Regions from separate parts of the Fusibacter sp. A1 genome, predicted to be linked through region 1. Evidence: predicted binding sites of a transcription regulator. Region 1 holds the regulator's gene; the other holds the start of a gene.

Region 1 (7,788 bases):
CTAAGACAGCAAGCTGCGCGCTGTCTAAGGATGGAATGTTATTGGCGTTCACGACACTTAACAGCAAAAAGACGCACTCGCAGACCCTGTTGCCGCTGATCGATCAGATTTTGAAACAGTGTGATGCGAAGGTATCTGATATCCGTGGAATAATCGTAGCGAACGGACCAGGCTCATTTACAGGGCTTAGAATCGCCTTGTCGACGGTTAAGGCACTGGCGCATCCGTTTAACACTCCTATTTACGCGGTTTCCACACTAAAGGCGCTAAGCTACCACGGAAAAAGGTTCAGCGGACTGGTTTGCCCTATTCTCGATGCAAGAAGGGGACAGGTATACACGGCTGTCTATGATCATCAAGGAGCCGTTATAAAGGCTGACACATGGAAGATGGTTGATCTGCTTGAGAAACTTGAAGGTAAAAAAGTACTTTTTGTGGGTGACGGGGTTCCTGTTCATCGTGGATTGATTTCGGATATACTCGGTGAAAGCGCCTATTTCGGTGACCAAAGGGAAGTTTTAAACACTGCGATTGGTCTATTTGACGCTTACGAACAGGGTGATTATACCTTGAGCGACTATAAGTCGCTTGAAGCCGATTATTTAAGAAAACCTCAGGCGGAGCGTGAACTTGAGGAGAAGTCCAAATGCTGATACGTGATATGACTCTAGGTGATTTGGACGGCGTGATGCTTGTTGAATCCTTATCTTTCAAAACGCCATGGGATAGGGCGTCCTTTGAGAGTGAGCTGACACTTAATAGACTGGCTCGGTATATGGTCATTGAAGTAGATGGTGTGATCGTCGGTTATGCGGGCTATTGGCACGTTATGGATGAAGGACATATCACCAATGTAGCGATCCACCCGGCTTTCAGAAAACATGGTTTGGGAAAGGCTTTGATCGCACATTTAGTAAATCGTGCCGTTTCTGAGGAAATCAATCACTTGACACTTGAAGTACGTGTATCGAATGAGCCTGCAATCGCACTTTATAAGGGCTTTGGATTTGTCAGTCGTGGAGTGAGACCGAAGTATTATCAGGATACAGGAGAAGACGCTCTTATCATGTGGGCCGATCTAAGAGGAGATAAGCAATGAAGATACTTGCCATAGAGACGAGCTGTGATGAAACATCGGTCGCAATCGTTGAAAACGGTAGAACTATTCTATCAAGTATAATCTATTCGCAAATAGAAATTCACAAATTATATGGTGGTGTGGTACCAGAAATCGCATCGAGAAACCATTTGGATAAAATCGCACACGTCATAGACCAGGCTTTAGAGGCAGCAGGTCTTGAGTTTGATGAAGTCGATGCGATTGCTGTGACAGAGGGTCCTGGACTTGTAGGAGCGCTGCTTGTGGGTGTGAACTATGCCAAAACCCTAAGTTTTGCCCTAGGAAAACCCCTGATACCTGTCAATCATATCGAAGGACATATCAGTTCTGTACTGCTTGAAAATAAAGAACTCGAACCGCCATACATGTGTCTTGTGGTATCAGGCGGGCATACCCATCTTGCTATTGCAAAGTCCTACACCGAGTTTGAGGTGATCGGCAGGACGCGTGACGATGCGATAGGTGAGGCGTATGATAAAGTGGCTAGGACCTTAGGACTGCCGTACCCTGGTGGACCATATGTCGATCAACTCGCAAAAGAAGGAAACCGTGAGGCGATTCATTTTAAAAGAACTTTTTTAGAAAAGGATTCCTATGACTTTAGTTTTTCAGGTATCAAGTCAGGAGTGCTCAACTATCTGAACCAGGCAAAGCAGAAAAACATCGAAGTTGTCGATGCGGATGTTGCTGCCAGTTTCCAAGAGGCGGTCATCGAGGTCTTGGTGACAAAGGCTATGGACGCCCTAGCCGACTATGAGATGGATACCCTTGTTGTCGCAGGTGGAGTCGCTGCCAATTCAAGACTTAGGGAGGCGCTCACAGAGGCGATCTCAAAAACGGACTGCAGAGTCTACTACCCTTCATTGGTGCTTTGTACAGATAATGCCGCAATGATCGGAGCAAGCGCCTTTTATCATAGCAAGGAGCATGTAGGATGCGACCTCGCACTGAATGCGACACCAAATCTTAGACTTGGAGAATAGAGCTATAACTATAAGAAAAGGACAGCGATGGAGTTCGCTGTCCTTTTAAACGTTTACATATCACTCAACTGTTCGTTGATTTCTTCCCACTTCTCATATAATTCCTCTTGTGTGGTTTTCAGCTGTTTCTCTTCTGACAAAATCGCCTTTGTCTTTTCAGGATCGCTGTAAACCGCTTCATCGCATAGCTCGTGGGCGATTTCTTCTAGGCGTGTTTCGGTAGAGTGTATGATTGCTTCGATTTCACTTACCTGTGATTGAAGCGATTTTTTTTGATTGATCATCTGTCGTTCTTTTTTCTTGTCCTGTCTCTTTTCAGTCTTTGTGACAAGTGGCTTGTCCGGTTCGTCTTTTGCGGCCAAGGCAGCTTTCTTTTCTGTGTAGTAGCTATAGCCTCCGTGATAAAGCGTCAGTTCATGATTGTCGATTTCTAGGATCTGGTCACAGATCTTATCAAGAAAATACCGGTCATGAGAGATGACGATCATGGTACCGTCATACGAGCCAAGCGCGTCTTCGAGCACCTCTTTACTGTAGATGTCAAGATGATTTGTCGGCTCATCCATCATCAAGAAGTTAGAGTCGGTCAAGAAGAGCTTTGTAAGCATGACCCTTGCCTTCTCGCCGCCGCTAAGCACTTTGATCGGCTTGAAGACATCATCGCTTGTAAACAGGAATCTACCTAAGAGGGTTCTTATATCCACTTCATCCATCAAAGGGACGAAATTATGAATTTCTTCGATAATCGTGCACTCGGGATCCAGATCTTCCATACTTTGATCATAGTAAGCGCAAAGTACTTGGTGACCAAATTTGATCTGACCTTCATCAAAATCCAGAGAACCTTCAAGTATTTTGAGTATGGTTGATTTGCCCGTGCCGTTATGTCCGATCAGTCCGATCCGTTCACCCCTAAACACGTTGAAGGAAACATCGCGTATGACTTCTTGTTCGCCATAGGATTTACAAAGATTTTCGACATGGAGGACTTCGGTTCCAGAACTCAAACCAGCCTTCAGATTCAGCTTCATCTTATTGTCGCGGCTAGCGACATATTCAGGAGTTTCCAGTCGTTCTAGGCGTTTTTCGCGGCTTTTCGCGCGCTTAGCCAATTTTTCGGTTCCACGCTGCTTGAATTTTCGTATGAGTTCTTCTTGTTTGGCGCGCTCTGACTGAGCCTTTTCATATTGACGCTTCAGCTGTTCAAGATGTGCTTCCTTTTTCTTTTTGAAGACCGTATAGTTGCCATCGTAAATCATCGTATTGCTATTTTCAATTTCCATGATTTTGGTGCATACGCTATCTAAAAAATACCTGTCATGCGACACTAGCAGCAATGTTTTTGGATACTGCTTCAAGTAGTTCTCAAGCCAACTGGTCGTAGCGATGTCCAAATGGTTTGTAGGTTCATCAAGAATAAGGATGTCGGGCTCGTCGATCAGAAGTCTGGCTAGCTTAAGTCTTGCAAACTGGCCACCGCTTAAGGATTTAACAGCGCGATCATGTGATTCGTCGCCAAACCCTAGGCCATTTAGAATACCCCTGACCTTTGATCTGAATATGTATCCCCCTTGCTGTTCGAAGCTGTGGGATAAGGCTTCGTACTTGCTCATGAAGATTTTAAAATCTTCATTGTCTGTCTTAAAACTAGCCATTTCATGTTCCATGGCAGTTAGGTTCTCTTCTAGAGACAACAAATCTTCGAATGCGGACATGCAGTAACTGAGTAATGTGTAGTCCTCATCCAACTCATCGGTTTGCTTCATATAACCTACCTTGAGTTTGCTGTCCATATAAATCATACCGCTATCTGGTTCTTCAACACCTGCAATAAGGCGTAATATGGTTGTTTTTCCAGTGCCGTTACGGCCGATAAGTCCCAATTTGTCTTGTGCGTTTATCGAAAATGAAATCGAATCCAACACAGTTTGTTCGTAATATGCTTTTTTTATTTGACTAAATGATAATGCAATCACTGAAATCACCTCCATACAAGTTTAGCAGAAAATCATATTATGTGATAGTGCCCGACTTAAAAAATCATGATATATACCTTGAGAGCGCTATGTTTGGGGTGGTTGGATGTTTGACAGTGTGAAAACAGGATGCTATAATTTTTATTAGGTAAATAAATTATCATTTAACGAACATTAGATAGAAAGCAATGCTTTCAAATAAACAGTAATGGGTGGGTGTAGCGATGAGCGAAAAAATTTCAAGAGCGGTTATTAAACGTTTGCCAAAGTATCACAGGTACTTAAAGGATTTGCTCGAGAAAGATGTTAAAAGAATATCTTCTAAGGAACTTTCAGAAATCATGGGGTTCACAGCGTCACAAATCAGACAGGACTTAAATAATTTTGGCGGATTCGGACAGCAGGGATACGGCTACAATGTAGAGGAACTTTTTTCTGAAATCGGTAGCATATTGGGTCTTGTAAGCGATTATAAGACAATCATCATCGGAGCCGGAAATCTTGGACAAGCTTTAGCGAATTACACAAGTTTCGAAAAGTTCGGATTCAATCTGCAAGCGATGTTTGACCTTAACCCACGTCTCATCGGTATGAAAATACATGATGTAGAGGTGCTTGATGTAGAAAACATCAGCGAATATTTGGAAAAAGAAGCTATAGACATCGCCTACATATGCACCAACAGAGATGCGGCACAGAACGTTGCAGAGAAGCTAGTCAACAATGGAATAAAAGCCATCTGGAACTTTGCTCCAATCGATTTAAAGGTCCCAGAAGATGTCATCGTGGAAAACGTTCACCTAATCGAAGACCTATTCACAATCTCATACTTCCTAAAGGGAGCGAGTAAGTAGTAATAAACAAAACTAGACGAAGTCTAGTTTTTTTATTACCGCCCCACCGGCCAGGATAACTTATTTTGTTATTCCGTAGAGGTGCATAACCTCTTAGAGCTCTTTAACTAGACGAAGTCTAGTTTTTTTATTACTACAATGATATCCAAACTGCGTTCGGGTGATATGCATGAAATGCATGAAATACACTTCGTGTATGATATAGCCTTCGGCTATTAGATATGCATTTGCATATGCCACAATAACTATCACCATCCCAGCACTATATGCTATAATGGCACTAGTCGGGCTGGTTCCCCGATAATTAACTTGGAGGTATTGAATATGAGAGAAGTAGTAATTGTATCTGCTGTTCGTACAGCGATAGGATCATTTGGTGGGGCAATCGGTAAAGTGACTCCTCAGGATTTAGGTGCGACTGTTATCAAGGGCGCCCTTGAAAAGATCAATCTGGATCCTAAAGAAGTAGATGAAGTGATGATGGGCTGTGTTATTCAAGCGGGTCAAGGGCAGGGGGTTGCCAGACAAGCTGCGATTAAGGCGGGACTATCTATCGAAACACCGGCGATGACAATCAATATGATTTGTGGTTCTGGATTAAAGTCGGTTTCACTTGCTGTTCAGTCCATCATCAGTGGCGACAACGAAGTCGTGGTTGCTGGTGGTATGGAGACCATGTCAATGGCGCCATATCTATTAAAAGAGGCTCGTTGGGGCCAACGTATGGGCGATGGTCAACTTTATGATACGATGGTGAGAGACGGCTTGTGGGATGCCTTCAACGACTTCCATATGGGTCAGACGGCTGAAAACTTAGCTTCAAAATACGAAATTTCAAGAGAAGCACAAGATGAGTTTGCAGTTGTTTCACAAAACCGTGCTGAGGCGGCTCAAAAAAGCGGTAGATTTAAAGACGAGATTATTCCAGTAGTGATTCCTCAAAGAAAAGGCGATCCTATTGTATTTGAAGAAGATGAATATATCAAGCATGGCGTGGTTGTTGAGAAATTAGCTAAACTTCGCCCGGCATTCAAAAAAGACGGCAGTGTAACGGCGGCAAATGCATCAGGCATCAACGACGGTGCAGCTTGTATCATCGTAATGAGCAAAGAAAAGGCGGATCAGCTTGGATTAACGCCACTTGTGACGGTTGTCAGCCACGCATCTGCAGGTGTCGCTCCTGAAATCATGGGTATCGGTCCTGTTCCTGCAGTTAGGAAAGCGCTGAAAAAAGCGAACTTGACCGTAGCTGATTTGGATTTGGTGGAAGCAAACGAGGCTTTCGCATCTCAAGCGCTTGCTGTTGCAAAAGAGCTTGAGTTAAACATGGAGATTACAAATGTCAATGGCGGAGCAATCGCGCTTGGACATCCTATTGGAGCAAGTGGTGCAAGGATTCTTGTGACACTTATTCATGAAATGCAAAAAAGAGAAGTTAAGACTGGCCTAGCTACACTTTGTATAGGTGGCGGTATGGGTGAAGCGGTAATCGTAAAAAAATAGTGAGGTCTATCTATGTCGCAGTACAGCAAAGAACTGAATACCATGTTGAATAAAACGCTAATGCGTGTGAACCGCATCCATAGCAATAAAAAACTTGGAACAGCTACGTGCAAGCTCGACATTATGGATGTGGCCATATTGGAAGTTTTGAATGATGAGCCTCAGTCCCTTAAATCGCTTTGCACAAATATGAATTATCCACGTGCGGATCTTGCGAAATTTGTTTCTAGGCTACTGAAGTCAAAACTGATAGAAAAATCAGAAGACCCAGTCGACAAGAGACTTGTGGTTCTTGGTCTTACCGAGTTCGGTGATAGGCAACTGGCGGTTGCGAGCAGTAAGTTGCACGCCCCGCTCGAGTTTGCAATTTCAGAGCTTACCATAAATGAAGAAAAAGCCGTACTCAAATATTTGAGTAGGCTTCATCAAGGATTCAAGCAGCTTGAAGACAAATCTGAAAAATAAACTAAAAAAGCTACTCTTACGAGTAGCTTTTTAAATACCTTATTTAGGTTGTGCTGCGTCTACAGGGCAAACATTCGCACAAGCGCCACAGTCGATGCATGAAGCTTCGTCTACAACGTAGATGCTATCGCCAGCAGTGATGCATGATACTGGGCATTCTGGTTCGCAAGCGCCACAGCTGATGCAAGAATCATTAATGATATAAGCCATAATTTGAATCCTCCTATAAATTTGACACGAGGTACACGTTTATGTGTTGATGTGTCAGTTTGTAATTGAATTATATGAGATATGATTTACAATAACAAGTAAGGTGAAGTTAAAAAAACGTGAATATGCTGTCTTTATATTGAGAATCGTTATAAATTAAGCGATATAAATCTAAACATTAAAATTTTTAAAACGAAGTGGGTTGACCAGAAGTTTGCTGGGTACATAGAAATGGGTGAGGTTATGAAAGTATATGCACTGGTAGGATCAAGTGGTACAGGAAAAAGCCATCGCGCTCTATTTGTCGCAAGACAACATGATATTCATTACATTATCGATGATGGTCTGCTGATCAAACACAATAAGAAAATTGCAGGTAAGTCCGCAAAGCGCGAGCAGACGTATATCGCCGCTGTCAAACGAGCGATATTCCATCACGACAGCCACTTACAGGAGGTCAAGGCGGCCTTAGATCTTCACAATCCTAAGAAGCTGTTGATCATCGGAACCTCGGATGCCATGGTTGAGAAAATCGCACGACGGTTGGGGATAGGAGAAATCAGCGAAACGGTCTATATCGATGATATTTCTACTCCTGAAGAAATCCAGACAGCAAGGGATATGAGGAGTAAACATGGCAAGCACGTTATACCTGTGCCTTCTGTCGAGCTGAAAAG
Region 2 (7,788 bases), on a different contig from region 1:
ACCGATAAAGACGATTCCCGCCTGCTCGCACTTTTTAGCAAACTCAGCGTTTTCAGCTAAGAAACCATAGCCGGGATGAATCGCATCCGCCCCCTTGGACTTGGCGACTCGAATAATGTCGTCAATGCCCAAATACGCTTCAACAGGACTTTTGTTATGTCCTATCTCATAGGCCTCATCGGCCTTGTGTCTGAATAGCGCATTCTTATCCTCATTGGAATAGACGGCGATAGTCCGAATCCCAAGCTCCTGACATGCACGAATAACCCTTATTGCGATTTCGCCTCTGTTTGCGACTAGCACTCTTTTAAATTGTTTCATGATTAGTCCCCTTTTTACGAATTTTAATCACAATAACATTTAAATCGTTCGTATTCAATTCGCTTAGGGCATCGTTTAATTAGTAGTTGGTATTAAAAACGAAACTAAACATAGCTAATATAAAATATGGTTATTTTTATTAAGAAATAAATCGATATACTAAATTTTTCAAAGTGGAACAAGTATTTTCGATAAAAGCCATGCAAACGTTATCCTGTTTCAGCAGGCAAGCTAATCACATGAAAAAAGACCTCCGAGTACTCGGAGGTCTTTGATTGATAGATTAGATTTTTTCTTTAGCTTGGTAGGCAGTGTGTAGAAGTTCATGTGCCTTGTGGCCATATGGCTTGCCAAGGAACTCTTCATAAAGCTTGATGACTTCTTGGTTCTCATGAGACTTACGTCTAGTCTTGCCAGCGTCTTCTTTGTAGATCGCTTCTTGACGTTTTCTGATGATATCCATATCACCGTGGTGATATGGCTGTCCGCCACCACCGATACATCCACCAGGGCAAGCCATGATTTCGATCGCGTGGAAGTGAGACTTTCCATCTCTGATGTCTTCAAGAAGTTTTCTAGCGTTTCCAAGACCGTGAGCGATACCGATGTTAAGCGTCAAGTCACCTACTTGGATCTCAGCGGCACGGATGCCTTCAAGACCACGTAGTTGATGGAAGTTAACATCTTCAAGAGTTTCGCCAGTTACCCATTCGTAAGCCGTACGAGTAGCAGCCTCGATAACACCACCTGTAGCACCGAAGATTACAGATGCGCCAGTAGACTCACCTAGCATTTTGTCGAAATCCTCGTCCTCAAGGTTCGCAAAGTCAACGCCTGCTTCTTTAAGCATTTGAGCGTACTCACGAGTTGAAAGAACCAAGTCAACGTTTTGTAGGTCGTCGCCTGCAAGTTCTGGACGAGCAGCTTCCGCTTTTTTAGCCAAGCAAGGCATGATCGAAACAACAGTGATGTCGTCTGGATTAAGACCTTTCTTCTCAGCGTAGTAAGTTTTAGCAACCGCACCGAACATGATTTGCGGTGACTTACATGATGATGGAATGTCTAGCATGTCTGGGAATTGGTGTTCAAAGAACTTAACCCAAGCCGGACAACATGATGTAAGGATTGGAAGTGTTCCGTTGTGCGTAAGTCTGTGCACAAGTTCAGATGCTTCTTCCATGATTGTAAGGTCAGCTGCGAAATCTGTATCGAATACGCCGTCAAAACCTAACTTACGAAGTGAAGCAGCTAGTTTGCCAGTAGTGATCTCACCAGCAGGGATACCGAACTCTTCACCGATAGCAACACGGATAGCAGGAGCAACCTGTACCATTACGTGTTTCTTAGGGTTCATAAGCGCAGACCATACTTTAGAGATGTCATTTACTTCTGTAAGGGCAGCAGTAGGACAAACAGCCACACACTGACCACAGAAAGTACAGCTTGAATCAGCCATATCCATATTGAACGCTGGACCTACGAATGTGTTGAATCCGCGGTTTACAGCTGAAAGAATTCCACATGTCTGAACTGTGTTACACATTGTTTCACAACGTCTGCACATAACACATTTGTTTGGATCTTTAACGATAGATTTAGAAGTAGTATCCTTCTCGAACGCCATCATTTCGCCGTCCCACTTGATTTCACGGACGTTAAGTTCGTTAGCAAGTGATTGCAGTTCACAGCTTAAGTTTTTAGTACAAGTCAAGCAATCTTTAGGGTGGTTAGACAGTAGAAGTTCTACAGCCATACGACGACCAGTGATTGCACGGATAGAATCCGTTTTAACTACCATACCTTCGAAACATTTTTCAGCACATGATGGAGCTAGTGCTGGTCTTCCTTCTACTTCTACTACACAGACACGGCATGAAGCCACTTGGTTTACGATGCCGAAACCTTCTAAGTCCATGTGACAGAGTGTTGGAATATGAACACCAACTTCTTTGGCAGCGTTAAGTACAGTTGTACCTTCAGCAACTTGAAGTTGTTTACCATTAATAGTAATGTTAAGCATTTTCATAACTGTCACCTCCTAACCTTTAATTACGGCGTCAAATTTACAAGCCGTTAGACAAGCGCCACATTTAATACATGCTTGTTGATCAATAACATGTACTTCTTTAACTTTACCTGAGATACAGTTAACAGGGCATTTTCTTGCACATAGTGTACATCCTATACATTTGTCAGCAAGAATCGAGTACTTAGCAAGCGCAGTACACTCGCCAGTTCTACAGAATCCTTGGTGGATATGCTCTTCGTACTCTTCTCTGAAGAAGTGAAGTGTAGAAAGTACTGGGTTTGGAGCTGTTTGACCAAGACCGCAAAGCGCTGTATCTTTGATCATGTTACCAAGCTGGATCAGGTTGTCGATATCTTCTGGACGACCTTGACCGTTTGTGATTCTTTCAAGAATCTCGTACATTCTCTTAGTACCGACTCTACATGGAGTACATTTACCACATGATTCGTCTTGAGTGAACTCAAGGTAGAACTTAGCGATAGATACCATACAGTTGTCTTCATCCATAACGATCATACCACCAGAACCCATCATTGAACCGATAGCTTTTAGTGAATCGTAGTCGATTGGAGTATCAAGGTCAGCTTTAGTGATAACACCACCTGATGGTCCACCAGTCTGTACCGCTTTGAATTCTTTACCATCAAACATACCGCCACCGATATCGTAGATGATTTCTCTAAGCGTGATACCCATTGGTACTTCACAAAGACCAACATTGTTAATTTTACCGGCAAGTGCGAATACTTTCGTACCTTTTGACTTTTCAGTACCGATAGAAGCGAACCACTCTGGACCTTTGTTGATGATCACTGGGATATTCGCATAGGTTTCTACGTTGTTAACGCATGATGGTTTTTTCCAAAGACCTTCTACTGAAGGGAAAGGAGGTTTTTTGTTCGGCTCGCCACGCTTACCTTCAACAGAGTTGATAAGAGCAGTCTCTTCACCACAAACAAACGCACCGGCACCAAGTTTAACTTTAATGTCGAAGTTGAAGCCTGTTCCCATGATGTCATTGCCTAGTAAGCCGATTTCTCTAGCTTGCTTAAGTGCAATTTCAAGACGAGTGATAGCAAGTGGATACTCAGCACGGATATATACGATACCTGTATCTGCGCCAATCGCGTAACCACCGATAGCCATCGCTTCGATTACTGAATGCGGGTCACCCTCAAGGATAGATCTATCCATGAATGCGCCTGGATCCCCTTCATCAGCGTTACAAAGGATATATTTTTGCTCGTTCACTTCACGACGAGTGAATTCCCATTTAAGACCAGTTGGGAAACCACCACCACCACGGCCACGAAGTCCAGAGTCTTGAACAAGTTTGCAAACTTCTTCAGGAGTCATTTCAGACAATACTTTACCAAGTGCTTGGTAACCGTCAAATCCGATATACTCTTCAATGTTCTCTGGATCGATCAATCCGCAGTTTCTAAGTGCGATTCTATATTGTTTTTTATAGAAGTTCATGTTTTTGTCGTCTTGAGGTTTTCCGTCTTCACCTTTGTAAAGAAGTCTCTCGATACGACGGCCTTTGATGATGTGCTCATTGACAATTGTGTCTGCGTCATCTTCATTGACTTTTACATAAACCGTGTTGTCTGGTAATATTTTAAGAATTGGACCAGCTCCGCAGAATCCGAAACATCCAGTTTTAACTACTTGAATTTCTTGATCGTAACCGTTTTCAGCAAGTTTACCTTCAAGAGCTGAGATAATGCCTTCAGCTTTTTGGGACATACATCCTGTTCCGCCACATACCAAGATATGACCATTATATTTACCCATGATCTTCCTCCCTATGCCTTAGTGAATGTTTGCATCAACACATTGTCGTTTAAAGTTTCTTTACCTTTAATGTGTTTCGTAACGATTTCTCTAGCAACAGCTTCTGTTACGTTACCGTATAGCACAGGTTCTTCTCCTGGGATATTGACTTGAACCGTTGGTTCAGAGTGACAGTATCCAAGACAACCTACACGAACAACACGAACGTCAGTAATGTTCTCTTGAGCCAATTGATCGATGATCGCTTGCATAGCTTCTCTACCGCCGGCAGCGATACCGCAAGTTGCAAGACCGATCATTACTTCGATATTGCCATCCACGTTTTGACCAGCTTCTCTAAGTTGAACTTTAGCAAGAGTCGCCTCTCTCATTTTCTTCAAATCTTCGAGTGATTTAATCGCCATGATTAAGCCTCCTTCTTGTATTCAGCTACGATTGCTGCAACATCATCCACACTAACATGACCATAAACTTTGTCGCCTACAGTTAAGATTGGAGCAAGACCGCAAGCACCTACGCAACGAACATCTTTCAGAGTAAATTGCATATCTGGTGTAGTTCCTGCTGATTCAAGGCCAAGCTGCTTTTTAAATTCTTCAAGCACCTTTTCAGAACCTTTAACGTAACAAGCCGTACCCATACATACAGAGATCTTATGTTCTCCAGTAGGTTGAGTAGAGAAGTAAGAATAAAAACTTACTACGCCGAATACTTCTGCCGCTGGTAAGTTAAGGCCTCTTGAGATGAAGAGCATAACTTCTTTTGGTAGGTACCCGATTAATTCTTGCGCCTTGTGTAAACAGTGAATCACTGCGCCCTCTTTCGTTTCAAGACCATCGATATACGCTTGTAACTGATCGTAAATATCTTGTGAAATGTCTTTAACGCTGATAGGTGCAGTTTGAGCTGCTGATTTAGACATATGTACACCATCCTTTCAAAAATTGCTTTAGTAAGCACTCTCTTTACATACCCAAGTATTCAGAATATTCACTCATCATTACAATTATTTTAACGATTCATATTATAAAATCGTTTCAATTAGATGATAGTGTGAATCAATTGCAATTACTTGGATACGAGGGATTGTATACAAGATACATTCCCAATTCACATTTATTATAACGTATGATATTCCGCTTTGCAATGCACTTTGTCAACATTTTAACATCAACTCTTAAATAAACCGTAATAACTCTTCATTAATCCGGATTTTTCAATTGAAAAACACTCTCAAATAGCTTAAATGCAAGTTATTTACTCGGGTTTGATTGTTATTTACCAAACTAAATCGTTAATTAATTGTCAATATATGATTCAAGCTAGTATTTCCCACGCTTGTAAGTTACACTATTCAAGGATTATTCACATCAAATCACAGTTTAACATTAAACTTTTTAAGGAGAATAGCTATGCAGTCTTTTAAGCCAAGTGGCGTTTGTGCCAATAGAATTGATTTTAAAGTCCAAGATGGAATCATCGAACAAGTAAATTTTGTCGGTGGATGTCCTGGGAACCTGATCGGACTCACAGAACTCATCAAAGGAGCTAAAGTCGAAGATATCGTTGAAAAATTCAAGGGGATTTCCTGCGGCGGTAAAAAGACTAGTTGTCCGGATCAGTTTGCCAAGGCTTTATCTGAGGTTGTATGAGTTTGGTTTAGTTTAGTTAAATTAGTTTAGTTTAGTTGAGAGATGGAAGAGGGTTGTACTCGCTGCTGCTCGGGTAATACCTTGTGCTGGCGCACTCGGGCTATACCTCGCTAGCGCTCGGGTCGTATTTGCCTTTGCCACGCCAAAGGCGTGTATAACCCGAATGCGAAGCAAAGATATAGCCCGATTGCGAAGCAGAGGGAAAACCCGAGCAAGGCGAGGTATAGCCCTCTTTCACCTTTTTTTTACCAACTTCTTAAACCAACCTAAAGAAATGTTTCTTTCCCACTTTAAGCACATCCCCTTCTCTTAAGATCGGGGGTTCATCCGCTCTCACTTTTTCTCCGTTGACTCTAATTCCACCTCCAATCATCATTCTTTTTATTTCACTTTTGGATTGCATCAATCCTTGACTCAGAATCAGACCGATCAAATCGTTTTCGCATCCCTTGATGCCCAATTCGGTCATCAGTTCCGGGGTTTTCCTGTCTCTGAATACCCTGTTGAAGTTCTCTTGTGCGCAGAGCGCATCTTCTTCCTTGTGGTACTGTCCTATTATTCTTTTGGCCAGACTTACTTTCGCCTCTTTTGGATGAAGCGTGCCATCCAGCAGTGCGTTTTCAATCTGTTTCTTTTCACTGGGTGTGATATCTGTCGCCAGCTCGTAGAAGGTCATCATCAGATCGTCTGAAAGGGACATTACTTTTCCGAATATTTCTTCTGCAGATTCGTTGATTCCAATGTAATTGCCCAAACTCTTGCTCATTTTTTCGATTCCGTCGAGTCCGACCAGTAGCGGCATGAAGAGCGCCACTTGTTTTTGGTGACCCTTGTTTTCTTGAAGCGTCCTCCCCATGAGTAGGTTGAATCGCTGATCGGTGCCTCCAATTTCGATATCTGCATCAATGGCGACGGAATCGAACGCCTGCATGATCGGGTAAAAGAACTCATGAATCCCGATTGGCAGCTGATGTTTGAATCGCTGCTTGAAATCGTCGCGCTCAAGCATCCTAGCCACTGTGAATTCAGAAGCCAGTTCTATCACCTCAGTGAAGTTCAGCTTAGATAGCCATTCACTGTTGAATCTGACTTCTGTAAGGTCCGGATCCAAAATTTTAAAGATCTGATTTTCGTATGTTTTGGCATTTGCGAGTATTTCCGATTCAGAAAGTGCCGGTCTCATCTTGGATTTTCCAGTAGGGTCGCCTATTCGGCCGGTGAAATCTCCGATTATGATCACACACTTGTGTCCTAGTTCTTGAAAATGTTTCATTTTTCTAAGGACGACCGCATGTCCAAGATGTATATCAGGCGCAGTCGGATCAAGTCCCAACTTGATGGTGAGCTGACGATTGGATTCAAGCATTTTTTTTAATTCTTCTTCGTGAATGATTTCTGCGGTGCCTAGCGCTATACGTTCGAATGATTCTTGACTGTTCATAAATTCTCTCCTTTGAACTTGTGTCGTGATATTGATTCTCTATGCAAAAAATTAAAAACTCCCACCTCCTAGGCATAACCTAGGAGGCGAGAGTCAAGTCTCGCGGTACCACTCCTGTTTGTGACGGCTTCACAGCCAATCACCTTATCGACTTCGTCAGCAAGTGAGAAAGTCTAGCGCTATAACGGGCACTCCCGGCATCGGCTACTCTTAGTTCACCTAGCGATTCATAGGGGTATTCATACAACCATCGCGACTTCTTTTCACCAAACAGAAGCTCTCTACGCGTCAACGGATTGTGTTACTATTCCTAATCAAAATCTTACTCAGTATTATACGCCGTTCCTAAAAGTTGTCAACTATTAAATCATTTAGTGATACGCATGGTTGGATAAGCAAGATGTATGCTCTCGTCCGCCTCTACCATGTCGAGTATATCCTCCCAAATCTTTTCGCTTGTAGGCCGTCTGTTTTGGGGTGCGCACAGGTACCTAATCGTAAGCTGCACACCGGATTCCTTGACCGTTGTGTAGACGATAGGAGTGAGA

Evidence for each region. Region 1 encodes Rex, which represses fermentation and respiration genes when NADH is low (regulators of the CRP and FNR family bind a similar motif). Its sites were predicted from a motif close to ATTGTTAANNNNTTAACAAT; they were not measured.
Region 2: the regulator Rex is predicted to act here: its motif matches at 5,300-5,319, upstream of DWB64_RS03405 (NAD(P)H-dependent oxidoreductase subunit E).

The regions. Positions count from the first base shown of each region.
Region 1 covers NZ_QQWI01000003.1:113,516-121,303, reverse strand. Annotated here, with positions in the region: gene tsaB (tRNA (adenosine(37)-N6)-threonylcarbamoyltransferase complex dimerization subunit type 1 TsaB) at 1-653, shown strand, start outside; gene rimI (ribosomal protein S18-alanine N-acetyltransferase) at 647-1,099, shown strand; gene tsaD (tRNA (adenosine(37)-N6)-threonylcarbamoyltransferase complex transferase subunit TsaD) at 1,096-2,103, shown strand; gene DWB64_RS04570 (ATP-binding cassette domain-containing protein) at 2,157-4,079, opposite strand; gene DWB64_RS04565 (redox-sensing transcriptional repressor Rex) at 4,304-4,933, shown strand; gene DWB64_RS04560 (acetyl-CoA C-acetyltransferase) at 5,258-6,436, shown strand; gene DWB64_RS04555 (MarR family winged helix-turn-helix transcriptional regulator) at 6,449-6,901, shown strand; gene DWB64_RS04550 (4Fe-4S binding protein) at 6,941-7,111, opposite strand; gene DWB64_RS04545 (hypothetical protein) at 7,355-7,788, shown strand, end outside.
Region 2 covers NZ_QQWI01000002.1:298,576-306,363, reverse strand. Annotated here, with positions in the region: gene DWB64_RS03425 (pyruvate carboxylase) at 1-321, opposite strand, end outside; gene DWB64_RS03420 (NADH-dependent [FeFe] hydrogenase, group A6) at 605-2,347, opposite strand; gene nuoF (NADH-quinone oxidoreductase subunit NuoF) at 2,360-4,147, opposite strand; gene DWB64_RS03410 (ferredoxin) at 4,159-4,551, opposite strand; gene DWB64_RS03405 (NAD(P)H-dependent oxidoreductase subunit E) at 4,554-5,069, opposite strand; gene DWB64_RS03400 (TIGR03905 family TSCPD domain-containing protein) at 5,560-5,799, shown strand; gene tyrS (tyrosine--tRNA ligase) at 6,056-7,240, opposite strand; T-box leader at 7,320-7,567, opposite strand; gene DWB64_RS03390 (mechanosensitive ion channel family protein) at 7,608-7,788, opposite strand, start outside.